Regions from separate parts of the Paracoccus seriniphilus genome, predicted to be linked through region 4. Evidence: riboswitches for the same ligand, from Rfam matches in the RefSeq annotation. Region 4 holds a riboswitch; each other region holds the start of a gene.
The links. Region 4 has a riboswitch for cobalamin ahead of JHW44_RS13145 (energy-coupling factor ABC transporter permease). Riboswitches for the same ligand answer to the same signal wherever they lie in the genome.
Positions count from the first base shown of each region.

Region 1: it holds a riboswitch for cobalamin, as region 4 does, so the genes downstream of both, nrdH (glutaredoxin-like protein NrdH) here and JHW44_RS13145 (energy-coupling factor ABC transporter permease) in region 4, are expected to answer to the same signal.
Region 2: it holds a riboswitch for cobalamin, as region 4 does, so the genes downstream of both, bluB (5,6-dimethylbenzimidazole synthase) here and JHW44_RS13145 (energy-coupling factor ABC transporter permease) in region 4, are expected to answer to the same signal.
Region 3: it holds a riboswitch for cobalamin, as region 4 does, so the genes downstream of both, JHW44_RS10320 (TonB-dependent receptor plug domain-containing protein) here and JHW44_RS13145 (energy-coupling factor ABC transporter permease) in region 4, are expected to answer to the same signal.

Region 1 covers NZ_CP067131.1:35,064-38,822, forward strand. The annotation lists gene nrdE (class 1b ribonucleoside-diphosphate reductase subunit alpha) at 1-1,301, opposite strand, end outside; gene nrdI (class Ib ribonucleoside-diphosphate reductase assembly flavoprotein NrdI) at 1,286-1,699, opposite strand; gene nrdH (glutaredoxin-like protein NrdH) at 1,709-1,930, opposite strand; cobalamin riboswitch at 2,026-2,211, opposite strand; gene JHW44_RS16565 (hypothetical protein) at 2,325-2,525, opposite strand; gene JHW44_RS16570 (helix-turn-helix domain-containing protein) at 2,543-3,043, shown strand; gene JHW44_RS16575 (taurine ABC transporter substrate-binding protein) at 3,303-3,759, shown strand, end outside.
Region 2 covers NZ_CP067130.1:507,524-511,282, reverse strand. The annotation lists gene queE (7-carboxy-7-deazaguanine synthase QueE) at 1-133, opposite strand, end outside; gene queD (6-carboxytetrahydropterin synthase QueD) at 130-483, opposite strand; gene queC (7-cyano-7-deazaguanine synthase QueC) at 483-1,184, opposite strand; gene bluB (5,6-dimethylbenzimidazole synthase) at 1,311-2,003, opposite strand; cobalamin riboswitch at 2,046-2,222, opposite strand; gene JHW44_RS16010 (carbohydrate kinase family protein) at 2,432-3,385, opposite strand; gene JHW44_RS16005 (ABC transporter permease) at 3,408-3,759, opposite strand, start outside.
Region 3 covers NZ_CP067129.1:2,104,939-2,108,697, reverse strand. The annotation lists gene JHW44_RS10325 (ABC transporter substrate-binding protein) at 1-220, opposite strand, end outside; gene JHW44_RS10320 (TonB-dependent receptor plug domain-containing protein) at 207-2,063, opposite strand; cobalamin riboswitch at 2,182-2,372, opposite strand; gene JHW44_RS10315 (NAD-dependent deacylase) at 2,437-3,114, opposite strand; gene JHW44_RS10310 (hypothetical protein) at 3,119-3,421, opposite strand.
Region 4 covers NZ_CP067129.1:2,679,788-2,683,546, reverse strand. The annotation lists gene JHW44_RS13155 (C45 family autoproteolytic acyltransferase/hydrolase) at 1-585, shown strand, start outside; gene cobF (precorrin-6A synthase (deacetylating)) at 595-1,344, opposite strand; gene JHW44_RS13145 (energy-coupling factor ABC transporter permease) at 1,402-2,067, opposite strand; cobalamin riboswitch at 2,100-2,320, opposite strand; gene JHW44_RS13140 (cobyrinic acid a,c-diamide synthase CobB) at 2,340-3,686, opposite strand; gene cobM (precorrin-4 C(11)-methyltransferase) at 3,683-3,759, opposite strand, start outside.

The DNA.
Region 1 (3,759 bases), on a different replicon from region 4:
ATGGCGGCTTCGACCGTGGCGCCGAAGTCGGGACCATCCATTGTCTTGGCGATATTCAGTGATCCCAGATTGCAGGAAATATCCGTGCCCATATGGGCATAGCTGAGATCTTCGTTGAATTCCGACGCCTCGTTCACCTGCAGTATTTCCGAACAGAGGTTCGACATGGTGATGCGCCCGTCGATCGGATTGGCGCGGTTCACCGTGTCCTCGAACATGATGTAGGGATAGCCGCTTTCGAACTGGATCTCGGCCAGCGTCTGGAAGAACTGGCGTGCATTGATCTTTTTCTTGCGAATACGCTTGTCGTCGACCATCTCGGCATATTTCTCGGTGACCGAGATTTCCGAGAAGGGTACGCCATAGACGCGCTGAACGTCATGGGGCGAGAACAGATACATATCCTCGTTCCGCTTGGCCAGATCGAAGGTGATGTCAGGGATCACCACGCCAAGGGACAACGTCTTGATGCGGATTTTCTCATCCGCGTTTTCGCGCTTGGTGTCCAGGAAGCTGAGGATATCGGGATGATGGGCGTTCAGATAGACTGCACCCGCGCCCTGGCGTGCACCCAGCTGGTTGGCATAGCTGAAGCTGTCTTCCAGCAACTTCATGATCGGGATCACGCCTGAAGACTGGTTCTCGATCCCCTTGATAGGGGCCCCGGATTCGCGGATGTTGGTCAGCATCAGGGCGACGCCGCCGCCGCGTTTCGACAGTTGCAGCGAGGAATTGATCGCCCGGCCGATCGATTCCATGTTGTCTTCGACGCGCAGCAGGAAACAGGAAATCAGCTCGCCGCGCGATTTCTTGCCCGCGTTCAGAAAGGTCGGCGTGGCGGGCTGGAAACGACCCGACAGGATTTCATCCATGAACTTCATGGCCAGATCCTGATCGCCCCGCGCCAGTGCCAGCGCCACCATGACCACGCGATCTTCGTAACGCTCCAGGTAGCGCTGCCCGTCTCGGGTCTTCAGTGTATAGCTGGTGTAATATTTGAACGCGCCAAGGAAGGTTGGAAAACGGAACTTCTTGGCAAAGGCGGCCGCCCAGATCCGGTGCAGGAACTCGCGCGGATAGTCGGACAGAACCTGCGGCTCGTAATAGCCTTCGTCGACCAGGTAATCCAGCTTCTCGTCCAGGCTGTGGAAGAAGACAGTGTTCTGGTTGACGTGCTGCAGGAAATACTGCCGCGCCGCCATGCGGTCGGCCTCAAAGCGGATGTGCCCCTTGTCGTCATAAAGGTTCAGCATCGCGTTCAGCGCGTGATAGTCGAGGTCGGGCTTCACACTGTCAAGCATTCCATTTCCTGCAGTTTTTTCAGCCCGTCGCGGACACGGGCAATATCGGTTGGTGTTCCCGCCAGTTCGAATCGATACAACACGGGAACGCGGCATTTATCGGCAATCACGCGCGCGGCCAAGGCATAGGTTTGCCCAAAGTTGCGATTGCCCGCGCCGATCACGCCACGCAATCCGGCCCGACGCGCTTCATCATTGAGAAAGCGGATGACCTGCTTGGGCACCGCACCGCGACCTTCGCCATCGGCATATGTGGGGCAGATCATCACATAGGGCCGGTCCGGCATCGGCATCGGATCGCTGCTGCGCAGGGGAATGCGCATTGCCGACAACCCCAGGGCCGCCACAAAGCGGGCGGTGTTGCCCGATCCCGATGAGAAATAGACCAGCCCCACCATCGCGAATGATCAGGCCAACTGGCCGATCATGTCCGGACGAAAGCCTGCCCAGTGGTTCTCACCGGCGATGACGACGGGCGCCTGACGGTATCCCAATGCCGTCACCCGCTCCATGGCTTCGGCGTCCTGGGTCAGATCGACGATGTCGTAGTTCAGGCCGCGGGCATCAAGAGCACGGGTGGTGGCGGTGCATTGCACACAGGCGGGTTTGGAATAGACGGTGATGGTCATGCGCTCGGCTCCTGGTCTCTATGTCTGGATGGCGGTCCCGCGCTTGACTGCTGGCGAAGATCCGCCAACAGCCACGCTGCCGGGCCCACCGCCCGTAGTCGTTTTTTGCCATGGCAGGTCTCCTGACTCGCGGACATGGGACAACCGGCCTTCCCGGAGTGATCCAGTGGCTTCATCAGTCGATCCGACCGCTTACAGTTGCGGGGGCAGTGCCGGCTTTTCACCGACTTCCCTTTTCACCTCTGACGGATGTCATTGGCACCATAGCCACATCACTTAGCCATCCAAGCGGGTATAATGTCAATATGTGGTGTCGGGACCAAGGAAATTTTCTGGGGACAATGCTGCCGCGTCCAGTGATTCCAATGCTTTGCAATTCAGGATCCCGTGTGGGTCAGACCGCCGCGCTGGTCAAGCCTTCAGGGCGGGGTTGAAAATGTCGTTTCAAGGCTTCGTTGCCTTTGAAAATTTCGGGGGCGTCCCTGATCTGCAAAGCAGGAATGAAAAAAATGTTGATAATTTCATTTCCGGTGGCAAGATCGATATTCGATGAAGAGGGAGTGATTCGTGACTTCTGGTGCTGATCTGCGGACATTGAGAAAGAGCCGCGCCTTGACCCTGGCGCAGCTCGCCGAAGCCATGGGCCGGTCCCTGGGCTGGATGTCGCAAGTCGAACGCGATGTCTCGCGGATCAGTGCCGAGGATTTGGCCAAGCTGGCACAGATCCTTGATGTGGCGCCGTCGCTGCTGATCCAGCCCAAGGCCGAGACGCCACGGGAAGAAGGCCGTATCGTTCGGGCTGACCGCCGCCGTTCGCTCGGACACCGTCATGACGGGTTGATCGAAGCGCTGATCTCTCCGGACCTGACCGACAGTTTCGAAATCGTCCATTCGACCTTCCTGCCCGGGAAGGCGCTGCCCGAGCCTGTGCATCGCGAGACGCAGGAAGTCGGCTTCATGTTGTCGGGACGGCTGGATCTCAGCTTCGGCGACCAGAAATTCACCGTGGGTCCGGGGGACAGTTTCCGGATCCGTAACGAGCCCTATCTCTGGGCAAATCCCTATCGTGAAACCGCAGTGGCACTGTGGGTAATTTCGCCGCCGATCTACTAGAAAGGACCTTCGACGTCGCAATGTGCCAACATAGGAATCCATGATCATCATTGTTCCGCGGGGATCGGCGTCTGGCCGAAGATTCGCGGAGGATTCTGATCACCCCGCAGCCATGTGATGGAGGGTCATACCCTTCCGCGATCAGGCTTTGCGCGGACCCTGAACATCAATCAGATCGCCGGCTCAACCGGCGGCGTTTCAATGACCTCGACCAGGATTCCCGGGGCTGATGAGTCATGCCAACAGAGGAAAGAACAGAATGAAGCGAACAAAAGCCATCAGTGGTCTGTTGTCCCTGATTTCGCTGGGGATGGTGTCTCCTGCATTTGCACAGGACGCTGTAACGGTGGCCTATTTCCAGGAATGGCCGATGCCGTTCCAATATGCCAAGGCCAAGGGGCTGTACGAGGAAAAGCTGGGCGTTCCGGTCAATTGGGTTGCCTTTGATTCGGGTACCGCGATGTCGGCCGCCATGGCGGCCGGAGATGTGCAGATCGCCATAAGTCAGGGGGTGCCTCCCTTTGTGGTGGCGGTTTCGGCGGGGCAGGATCTCGAGGTTGTCGATATTGCCGCCTCCTATTCCGACAATGACAATTGTGTTGTCGCTTCGCGGCTGGAAATCGACAAGGACAGCGCGGGCGAACTGACGGGCAAACGCGTGGCGCTGCCCGTGGGGACCATCGCCCATTACGGTTTCCTGCAGCAGATGGAGCATT
Region 2 (3,759 bases), on a different replicon from region 4:
CCGCATGAAGGCTGTCGCACCAACTGCAGCGATAGTCACAGCCCCCCGCGCGGACAAAGACGGTGGGTTCCCCGATCAGCGCGCCTTCGCCTTGGATGGTGGGGCCGAAAATCTCGGCGATGCGCAGGGTCATGGCCGGTATTCCGCCCATGTCTTGGGGGTCTCGCTGACCAATACGGCGCTGGTCTCAGGCCAGCGCGCGGCGCACCAGTCAAAGAAGTGTCTCGCCAGGTTCTCGGCGGTCGAGGGGCCTTCAAGCACATCGTTCAGATGCCGGTGATCGAAATGATCATCGATATGGGTCTTGAGCGGCTTGAGGTCGTGATAATCGCGCACGAAGCCATCCGGGTTCAGCGCCTTTGCGGCCAGTTCGACCACGACGATGTAATTGTGTCCATGCAGCCGCGCGCATTGATGGTCGTCGGGCAGATGGCTCAGGCGATGGCTGGCCGAGAAATGGAACTCCTTGCGAATACGGAACATCAGCCGTTCTCCCGCGTGGTAAGCGCCGTGATCCAGTAGTCGGGATCGGCATAGGGCGTCGGGTCGCTGACCCCGGCCAGATGGAAGGCCTCGCGTCGCTCGACACAGGTGCCGCAGCGGCCGCAGTGGATTTCGCCGCCCTTGTAGCAGGACCATGTCTCGGCAAATGGCGTGCCATGCGCCGCGCCCTGGCGGACGATTTCGGCCTTGCTTTCCCTGACGAAAGGCGTGTGCAGCCGCACATCGGCATAGCCTTGCAGGGCGGCCTGCTGCATCGCCTCGAAGGCGCGGGTGAAGCCGGGGCGGCAATCGGGATAGATGAAGTGATCGCCGCCATGCACCGCCGTCGCCACGGCCTCGTCACCCTGCGCCGCCGCGATGCCAAAGCCGATCGACAGCATGATGGCATTGCGGTTGGGCACGACGGTAATGCGCATCGTTTCCTCGGCATAATGCCCATCAGGAACGTCGATTTCGTCGGTCAGGGCCGAACCCGACAGCGCCGCACCGATGCCGCGCATGTCGATCAGGTGAAAGGGCACGCCCAACCGCGCGGCCGCCGCCTGGGCGAAGCCAAGCTCCTTGCGGTGGCGCTGACCATAATCGAACGAGACAAGCCGTGTGAGTTGATGCTCATTGGCGGTAATATGCGCAAGCGACACGGAATCGAGTCCGCCCGAGCAGATGACAAGTGTTTTCATTTTTGAGGCCCTTGTTTTGATGTCCGGGTAGGCTGCGACCGGATGGCGGGCCTTATTTCAGAAACCGCGCGGATTGCAAGTGGCATCGCCCCCGCGCATGGGGGCGGATCACGGGGCGGTTCGGGCCTATTGCCCCGGCCAGCAATCCTCGTGGATCACGCTGTCAAGATCCAGCCTCTGGCGCCAGCCCCGGGCTTCCAACTCGGGCCTGGGGTAGAGTTCGTCGACATGGCCCGCGCAAAGATAGGCCACGATTTCCACATGGTCGGGAATGCCAAGCAGGTCGCGAAGGTCCTGGGGTCGAAAGATCGAAACCCAGCCAATTCCGATTCCTTCCGCGCGGGCGGCCAGCCAGAGGTTCTGGACAGCGCAGACCGTCGAATAGAGATCCATGTTGCTGTTATGGGTGCGCCCCAGAACCACCTTTCCGCCACGGGTCCGGTCGCAGGTCACACAGATGTTCAACGGCGAAGTCAGGATTCCTTCGAGCTTCAGGGACCGGTAAAGCGCCTTGCGGTCTCCTTCGAACATGTCTTCGGCTTCGGCATTGGCGCGAAGGAAGGCTGCATGGATATCGGCGCGCCGTTTCGGGTCGCGAATCAGCAGGAAATCCCATGGCTGCATGAAACCGACAGATGGCGCGGCATGCGCGGCCGCAAGAATGCGCCGAAGGGCGGCGGGATCGATCGGATCGGGCCGGAACTCGTTGCGAACGTCGCGGCGGGCGTTGATGATATCGTAAAGGGCCTGGCGTTCCCGTTCGTCAAAGGAACGGGCGGGCTGGGGAACGACCTGTTCTGCAGAAATCTCTGGGGGCATCTGAAACCTCGCATATTTCAATGCGCCGCGGGTTCCACCCCGAAGCGCGATGAACATCAGGCCGGTCTTCTGGCTTCGGATCATCTCGTCCTGGCGCCTTCCCGGGCATGGCCCAGTGGCATCTGCCAGACGATCCCCGATACAGCGGCGGGCCCGCGCCGGATTCTCACCGGCTTCCCGATTCTCCCCCGAAGGGGCACCTGACCATGCCCTTATCCCGCGACCGGCTGCGCCACGCAAACAGAGTTTCCATGCACCGGGCGGTCTCGGCACCTGAACAGATGGAAAGCCCCTGCGGCGGGCCCATGCTGGCCAGCGATCCTCCCAATCGAAGTCAATGCCATGCCTTGACTGTTTCAAGAGGATGTCGGCGAAGTCATGCTCAGGATCAATGGTTCGAATTCCGGCGCCCGCCTTTCGGCATTCATTCAGCCAGCAGCCGGCAGCCGGTTGGTCGTGTTCATGAAGGCCAGTGTATCCTTGAACGAGGTGATGCCCGCATCCGATCCCAGGCCGGTAGCCACCAGTGCCGCCGAGGCCTGCGCGAAACCGAGCGCCGTGGTCAGGTCCATCTTGTGATGAAGTGCCGTGATGAAGCCCGCGTCGAATGCGTCGCCGCAACCGGTCGTGTCGACGACCTGAATGTCAAAGGCGGGTTGGAGCAGCTTTTCCCCCTTGTGGTCGATGAAGCAGGCACCCTCGCCGCCAAGCGTGAAAACACATTGGCGCACGCCCTTGTCGATAAAGAAGGCCGCTGTGGCATCGATGCTGCTGGCGCCCGAGATCAACCGCGCTTCCTCGATGGAGGGCATGAAATAATCGATATGAGGAAAAAGGTCGGTCAGCAGGTCGATTGTTCCGTCATTGGCCCCCAACAGATCGAAGGTCACGGTCCGACCGCGTCTTTTGGCCTCGGCCAGCAGCCGCGCGCTTGGCGCTCCGTCAAGTTTCGCCAGCAACCCGGTGCCGCCAAGATGGATGATCGGCGCTGCCAGAACCGCTTCCAGCGCGTCGTCGGCCAGATCGAAATGATCGGATGCGCCGCGCTGATGCAGGGCGGGGCGGTCGCCATTGCGGCGGATGTTCAGGATCGACGCTGATGTCGGCACGCCCGTCAGTCTTTGCATCTGCTGGGTATCGACGCCATGGCGGTTCAGTGAATCCAGAACGAAATCGGCCTTTTCGTCGTCCCCCACCGCGCCGACGGCCATGCAATGCAGGCCCAGTTTCGCCAGGTCGACCACGGTGCCGCCTGCGGTGCCCGCGACGGTCAGACGGATCTGATCGATGAAATCCACCTCGCCTCCGGGCGGAATATGATCGACCGGATGCCCAAGGATATCAAGAATATACAGGCCGATGACAGAGACGTCGTGTTGCATGGGTTCCTCCGGGGATATGGTGTCAGCTGCGGTTGCGCAGGGCGAAGGCCGTGCCCGCCAACAGGATGAATGCTCCGATGATGGTGCGCTGAAGGGTGCTGGGAATACCCACGAAGACCAGCACATTGCTGACCAGCGTGATCAGCAGCACGCCAAGCAGGGTTCCGATCACGGTGCCCGAGCCACCGGTGATCCGTGCGCCCCCCAATACGACGGCTGCGATGATTTCAAGCTCCATCCCCGCAAGGTCGAAGGGGTTTGCCAGCCGGTTCGATGAGACATGCACGATGCCCGCGATCCCGGCCAGCATCCCGGCCCAGGCAAAGACGAACAGCCGGACATGAAACAGGTTGAAGCCCAGCCTTGCCGCGATG
Region 3 (3,759 bases), 570 kb from region 4:
TGATCGGATAGGCAGCAGCTTGGGCCGCCATGGGCGACATGCGCGGATCCTGCGCCAGATCACTGACCGAGATCAGTTGCCCCGGCGCCGCCAACATCATGGCGATCTGATCCGTGCACAGGTTCATCGACACCACACGCCGCGGGGCAGCATGGCCCGGCAGCGCTGCCGCCATCAGCCAGGCTGACACCAGCGCGACAAGGGTTCTAGAAAGACGCACGGATGCCCACATAGGCCGCTCGATCCGAGGTGCCATAGCCATCATTCAACTGGTATTGCTCGTCAAAGATATTCTCGAGCCGCAGATAGGCCTCGACATCGCGGGGCAGGGATTGGCGCAGGATCAGGTCCACGGTCGTGAAGTCATCCAGGTCATCGGGACGGTCCGCGACATGCTGCAGCTGGATCCCTGCCGTCGTGTCGGTCGAGAATGTGGTCTCGAAACCCAGATTCAGGACATGCCGGGGAACCTTGGCCCATTCCGAAGTCGGGCCGCTGTCGGTATAGGTATAGGCTGCCGTCAGCCTGTGGTTGCCAAAGCTGTGACGCGCATCAAGCTCCAGCCCCGAACGCCGCGCCTTGCCATCGACCTGGGCATAGCAGCCCGGCATGGCATAGGGACCGGATGCGGCAGCGCAGGAGATGCTGTCGGGATCCCAGCCGATCAGGTCATCCGCTTCCATCCAGAAGGCGGTGGCGCGCAGATGGCTGTCGTTGCCCCAAAGCTTTTCGACCCCGATTTCCGCCGTGCGGCTTTCCTCGCGCTGGAGGTCGTCGTCTCCATAGGCACTGTAGAGTTCATAGAGCGACGGTGCGCGGAACCCGTTGCCAAAGGCCGCGCGGAACAGCAGGTCGTCGCTGGCACGATAGACGGCTGCCACCCGCCCCGAAGTGAAACCGCCGAACTGGGCATGCTCATCGCGGCGCAGCGATGCGTTGAGATCGATGCTGTCACCCACGGGCATGGCGATTTCGCCAAAGACACCTGATAGCCGAGCGTCGCCATTGCCCTCGGCCTTTTCCTTTTCCGTGTCGGCACCAAAGATCACCCGCGTGCCATTGCTGCCCAGATCGGTCGCCCCATGCCAGGACAGTTTGGTGCGCGTGCCCTTGAAGGGAGATTCATAGCCGTTCGTCCAGCTGCTGCGGTCCAGTTGATAGCGCGTCAGGGCGATTTCGTGATCGATCGATCCGGTCGAGAACTCGGCGAAGGCGCGCAGGCCATAGGATTCCTTGTCGGTATAGTCGTCCCCCGGCGTGCCATAGGTGTCTCCGAAATAATAGTTTCCGGTGGCGAAATCGTAAAAGCCATCATCGAAATCGGCACGGCTCTCTTCCCAGAAACCGTTCACGCCGATGGTCACGCCTGACTGCAGGTGATGTGCGGCGTAGAATGTCAACCGCGTGGCTTCATAGCCGTCATTTTCGGTATTGCCGTCGTTCTCATCGCTGGCGGAGTAGCCGTCGGTAATGATCCGGCTGGCCTGGAATGCCAGATCGGTGTCGTCGCGGCGCAGGGTCACGCCATAGCTGGCCTGCAGGCTGCGATAGCTGCCGGCCTCGATGGCGAATTCCTGATGCAGCCCATCCTGGGTGGGACGCAGGGATTGCAGGCTGAGCACTCCGGCCATGGCCCGCGACCCATAGAGCGCGGATTGCGCGCCGCGCAGCAATTCCGCCCGGTCTATGCTGCTGCCGGTCAGGCCGCCAATGTCGAAATAGGGCTGCCCGGCAGCGGCGTCGGAAACGTCGATGCCATCGATCAGCACGGGCAGATACTGGCTGGGCGCACCGCGCAACTGGATCGAACCCGTGGTGCCCAGGGGGCCGGATTGACGCCAGTTGACCCCGGGCAGGCGCGACAATGTCTCTGCGATCGGCTGCCCGACCTGATCCTGCAGGTCCTCACGTTGAAGGATCGAAACCGAACTGCCCGAATGCGAAAGTTCGGTCGCTTCGCGGTTGGCGGTCAGAGTGATGGTCGGCAGGACCGTGTTGTCCTGCGCCAGTGCGGGAGAGGCAAATGCTGCGACCGAAGTCGCGAGAATGGAAAGGCGTTTCACGTCGTGGTCCCTTTCAGGCGCCCAAAGCGGGCGGTCTGCGGTCTGTCCGGCGGCGGTGCCGGACGGCGGTTACCACCACATCGGAACATCCGTTTCGTGCATGCCCCACGCATGCACTCAGGGTGATAGGGCTTCGGCAGGTCTCCTGACTTCACGGGTCACTGGTCGGCCGGGCCTTCCCATCCGTATCTGGCGGACAGTGGCATGTTCCGGCCTCGCTCACCGCTGACAGTTGCGGGGGCAGTCGCGGAATTTCACCGCATTCCCTTTTCACCGGGAAATCCCGGAACCGAGGCAGGGCGGAGCTAGACCAGCGTCCGGATTCGCGCAAGGACAATTGCCCCACCGCCAGAAGAAGGGCAGGGCATCTGTGTCATGAAAGCGACGCCACCCAGCCGGGCACCGTCTCCGAGGCCGGGCCGCGGATATGGTGGTCGAAATCGCGCGAGGTGGCACTGTTCTGCAGGTTCAGCTCGATGCAATTGGCCCCCATGCGCCCGGCATGCTGGGCAAATCCGGCCGCAGGATAGACATTGCCAGAGGTGCCGATGGCGGCGAAAAGATCGCAATCCTCCAGCGCCGCCCAGATCCGCTCCATATGATAGGGCATTTCTCCGAACCAGACGATATCCGGCCGTGCCGCAAGCGCCGCGCAGGACGGGCATGGCGTTTGCGGGGACATTTCCGCCGGGGCAGGCCAGCGATGCCCGCAACTGGCGCAAAGCGCGGTGCTCAGGGAACCATGCATATGGATGACATCCGGGCTTCCCGCGCGTTCATGCAGGTCATCGACATTCTGGGTGATCAGCGTCAGATCATGTCGTCCTGCCAGTTCCGCCAGCGCGCGATGGGCCGCGTTGGGCTGTGCCGCTGCCGCGCCCTTGCGGCGGTCGTTATAGAACCGGTGAACCAGATCGGGGTCGCGGACAAAGCCTTCGGGGCTGGCCACATCCTCGATGCGATGCTCTTCCCACAGCCCGTCGCTGGCGCGAAATGTCGCCAATCCGCTTTCGGCTGATATGCCGGCACCTGTCAGAACGGTAATGCGCAAGGGATCAACGGCAATAGGCTTCGGCCGACGAGGCAAAGCGCTTGTAGCGCGCCCAGAAGGCATTGTCCGCGTTCGATTTCGACATGCGCACGACCTGCGCCTGATGGGGGTCCCTGAAGAAGGCCGCGGCGCGGCGCTGATCCGAGCGCGACAGGGTCTTGTTCGCGACACGCTGAATGCAACTGCACAGATGTCTGTTTCCTTGTGCGCGGTCGGAACGCACGCAGGCGCTGTCGATGGGGCCGGCCATGGCCAGCGGTGCCGTCAGAACGATGGCGGCCGCCGCAATCACGATACGGTTCAGCATGGGGCTGTCTCCTCGGTTTCCTGGTCTTGTCCTCAGGTGAGGGTGCGCCGGTTGACCCGGTCTGGATTCCCTTCTTAGGAGGCAAAGGTAGCAAAATCGGCGATGCCGCTCAATCTTCCAGATGATTTCCCGGTCCGGACTGTGGCGGTCGCGCGGCGTGGAAGCGGCAAGAGAGAGGCGGCCCGGCGATGCGTGCAAAGGGCATTTCACCGCTGGCAGATGGCGCGTGGCGCGGAAAAACGTGCCATTTCAGGGGCCGGGCAGGCCTCTCCGGCGCGGTCGAGCACCGGGTTTGACAAAGCGGCAGAGCCGTGATTTCGCTGCCTGACTGCGACAAC
Region 4 (3,759 bases):
TTCGGGCTGATCGACGGCATGAATGACGCCGGGCTGGCTCTGTCCCTGACCTTCGGAGGGCGGCGCGAGGTCGGCGATGGTTTCGGCATTCCGCTGATCCTGCGCTATATCCTGCAGACCTGCGAAACGCTGGACGAGGCCGCCGAAGTGCTGCGCCGCGTGCCCTGCCACATGAGCTATAACGTCACCGTTCTTGACGCAGAGAGGCGCTATTTCACCGCCTATCTGACGCCGGACCGCCCGACGATCATCTCGCAGACTCCGGTCGCCACCAATCATCAGGAGCGGGTGGAATGGCCCGGTCATGCCAGGTTTACCGCCACGGTGGAACGTCAGCGGTTCCTGCTGAACCGGCTGACCCTGCACCCGGAAACCCAGGATCGCTTCATCAGCATGTTCCTGCGCCCACCGCTGTATTCCACTGCGTTTTCTTCGGGGTTCGGCACCTTGTATACGGCGGCTTATATGCCCGCCGATCAGATGATGCAGGTCTGGTGGCCCCATCACGTCTGGACCCATAGTTTCGATCATTTCGTGACCGGCTCGCAGCGCGTGCTGATCCCGCATTCTCCGCCCTTGGGCTGACGGTCCGGTTCAGACCCGCCGCAGCAGATAGATATCCATGATCCAGCCATGGGCGGCTCGCGCCTGCGCGCGTGTCTCGATGATCCGGCTGCCGATCTCGGCCAGCGGACCTTTCAGCAGGATCTGTTCGGGCATGCCGACAAAGCCGCCCCACCAGATATACAGATCCTTTGGCGGCAGGGTCTGAAAGGAACAGGACCCATCCAGCATCACGACGACCGAATCGCTCTCCGCCGGCCAGCCGTGGTCGCGCAGATTGCGGCCCGTGGTGACATGGACCGGCGCACCGATGGTGTTCAGCGGAATAGCATGTGCCGCGCAAAGCGCCTGAATGGCGGTAATTCCGGGGATGACCTGCGTCTGCAGTGGCAGATGCGCGGTCAGCCGCTCGGCGATGCGCAGGGTGCTGTCATAGAGTGACGGATCACCCCAGATCAGAAAGGCCAGTTTCCCGCCCTCGGGCAGATATTGTCGTATCTGTCCCAGCCAGGCCTGCGCGATGGCATCATGCCAGTCATCGACGCCCTGACGGTAATCGGCGTGACTGGCGTCGCGGACCGGCAGCGGAAATTCGATCACCTGACAATCGGGGGCGCAATGATCAGCGCAGATCCTGCGGCGCAGCCCGGCCAGATCGTCCTTTTGGGCGCCCTTGAGAGGTATCAGGATCAGATCGGCCGAACGCATCGCATCGATCGCCTGCAGGGTCAGATGCCGGGGGTTTCCGGTGCCAATGCCGATCAGGCTCAGTTCGATCATCGCGACCTCATGCCTTGGTATGCGCGGGCCGGTTTCAGCCCGCGCGCCTCCTGTTGCTCAGGCGAACAGACGGGGCGTGACAAGGGCGCTGCCCTGAAGGCTGCGCATGGATTTCGCCACAGCCAGCACCGCCAGATCGACCAGTGGTTCGATCAGGATCACGGTCATATAGGCCACGCCAAAGGTCGCGACCCCTTCGATACCGGCAACGCCCTGACCGAGGATCGCCCAGAAGGCCACCCAGGCCACGACGCCACCCTGATAGGCCGTCGACAGGGCCAGCGCCTGTCCATAGCGCAGATCGACATAGGCGGTGCCCGGTGCGATGATCCGGTTGGCCAGAGCCGACAGGCCGAACAGCGGCACCAGCAGCGTGGTCATGTTCATGCCGTATTGCGGCAGATCGAAGGGTGCGAACAGCAGGCCCTGTGTCAGCAGACCAAGCGCAAGGCCGATGGCCGCGGGCGCCGCGCCGAACAGCAGGAACAATGTCGAGCCGAGGATGAAATGGACTTCGGAAACGCCGACCGGGTAATGGGGCAGAACCTCGAAGAACACGAAGACAAGCGCCGTGGTCAGCACGCTGCGCAGGGCCAGCGAGGTCCAGCCCTTCTCCTGTGCGGTCTGGAAGGCCAGCCTCAGGCCATAGGCTCCGGCAGCCGCGGCCGTGGCATAGCTGAGCGCAAGCTTTGCGCCGGTGACAATTCCGGGTTCGATATGCATGTCAGTCTCCTTTGCCGTCCCACCCGACGGCTGTTGGTTATGGGCTGACGGCCGGTCTCCTGGCTCGCGGGTCAAGGCGTCGCTTCGGCCTTCCCGGCCCGATGGGCCAGTGGCTTTGTTGAAGCACGCTCTCCGCATACAGTCGCGGGGGCGGCTGGGGCTTCGGGTGCCGCGATTTGGTCCACCCTTCCCCATTCCCGATGAAGCCCGACGCTTGGCGTCTGTACGGGCACCGATCAGAGTTTCAGCTAAATTGCATTGCGCGCGCGCGGTCAAGCATTCTGGCTGCGCGAAATCAGGTGAAAGAAGGTGCCCGTGACATGCCCGCCACCGGGCATCACGCGATGCGATCCGGTTTCCGCGACCAGATTTCCGTTGGCGTCACTGACGCGCGCCAGCGGCTCATCCGGTTGCGACAGGATCGAGGCATAGTGAAATTCATGACCGCGCAGGGTTGCCCCGGCTTGCAGCCCGGGCATTGGCGCATCCAGCCGCGCCATGCGATAGCCCAGATGCATCCGGCGCTTGTGATAGCTGGTTTCCAGCCCCAGCAGGCCGGTCATGGCATGGCGCTTGCCTTCGGCATCCGTCAGCCCCGCGCCCAGCACCATATAGCCGCCGCATTCACCATGCACCGGGCGGCTGCGGGCGAATCGGGCAAGCCCCTCGCAGAAATTGCCTGCCCCGGCGATGCGACCGGCATGCAGTTCGGGATAACCGCCGGGCAGCCAGCAGCAATCGGCACTGTCATCGGGGGCCTGATCCGCCAGTGGCGAAAATGGCAGGATGGTCGCGCCCTGCCGGCGCCATTCGTCGATCAGATGCGGATAGACGAAGCTGAATGCCTCATCCCGTGCCAGAGCGATCCGCTGACCGGGTGGCGGCACGGGGTGATGCGAGGCGACTTGCATCAGGGGGCGTGCCGCGGCGGCAGCCAGAATCGCGTCCAGATCGCAATGCTGCCCGACAAATTCGCCCGCCTGATCCAGCAGCGCCCGCAGATGCGGGGTCTCTTCGGCCTGCACCAGACCCAGATGGCGTTCGGGCAGTTCGATATTGCCGCGCCGGGGCAGTGATCCCAGCACCGCGATCCCGGCGCGCGCCATGCCTTCGCGGATCAGCGCCTCGTGCCGGGGCGAGGCCACGCGGTTCAGCACCACGCCGGCAAAGGGCAGATCGGGGGCAAGCGTGGCAAATCCATGTGCGATGGCTGCCGCCGATTGCGCCTGCCCAGAGACATCCAGAACCAGCAGCACGGGCCAGCCGGTCATCATGGCGATCTCGGCGCTGGCACCGATGCCATGTTCCCCAGGCGACGCCACCCCGTCGAACAGCCCCATCGACCCCTCGGCCAGCACCAGATCGGCAGGTTCGCGTCCTTGCAGATGCGCAACGATCTGCGCCTGTCCCATCGCCCAGCTGTCCAGATTGAACGAGGGCTGCCCGGCGGCCGCCAGATGAAAGGCGGGGTCGATGTAATCCGGCCCGGACTTGAAGGGCTGCACGCGAATTTCGCGCGCCCGCAGGGCCGCCAGCAGGCCCAGCATCAACATGGTCTTGCCGGTGCCCGAGGAGGGTGCGGAAATCATCAGGCCCGGTGTCAGGGGCATATTGCTCATTCGGGGAACCTCGGTTCTGGGCCAATGGGGCGATAGCGGCGGTCGTAATCGGCGGCGTAAAGACGGCTGTCGT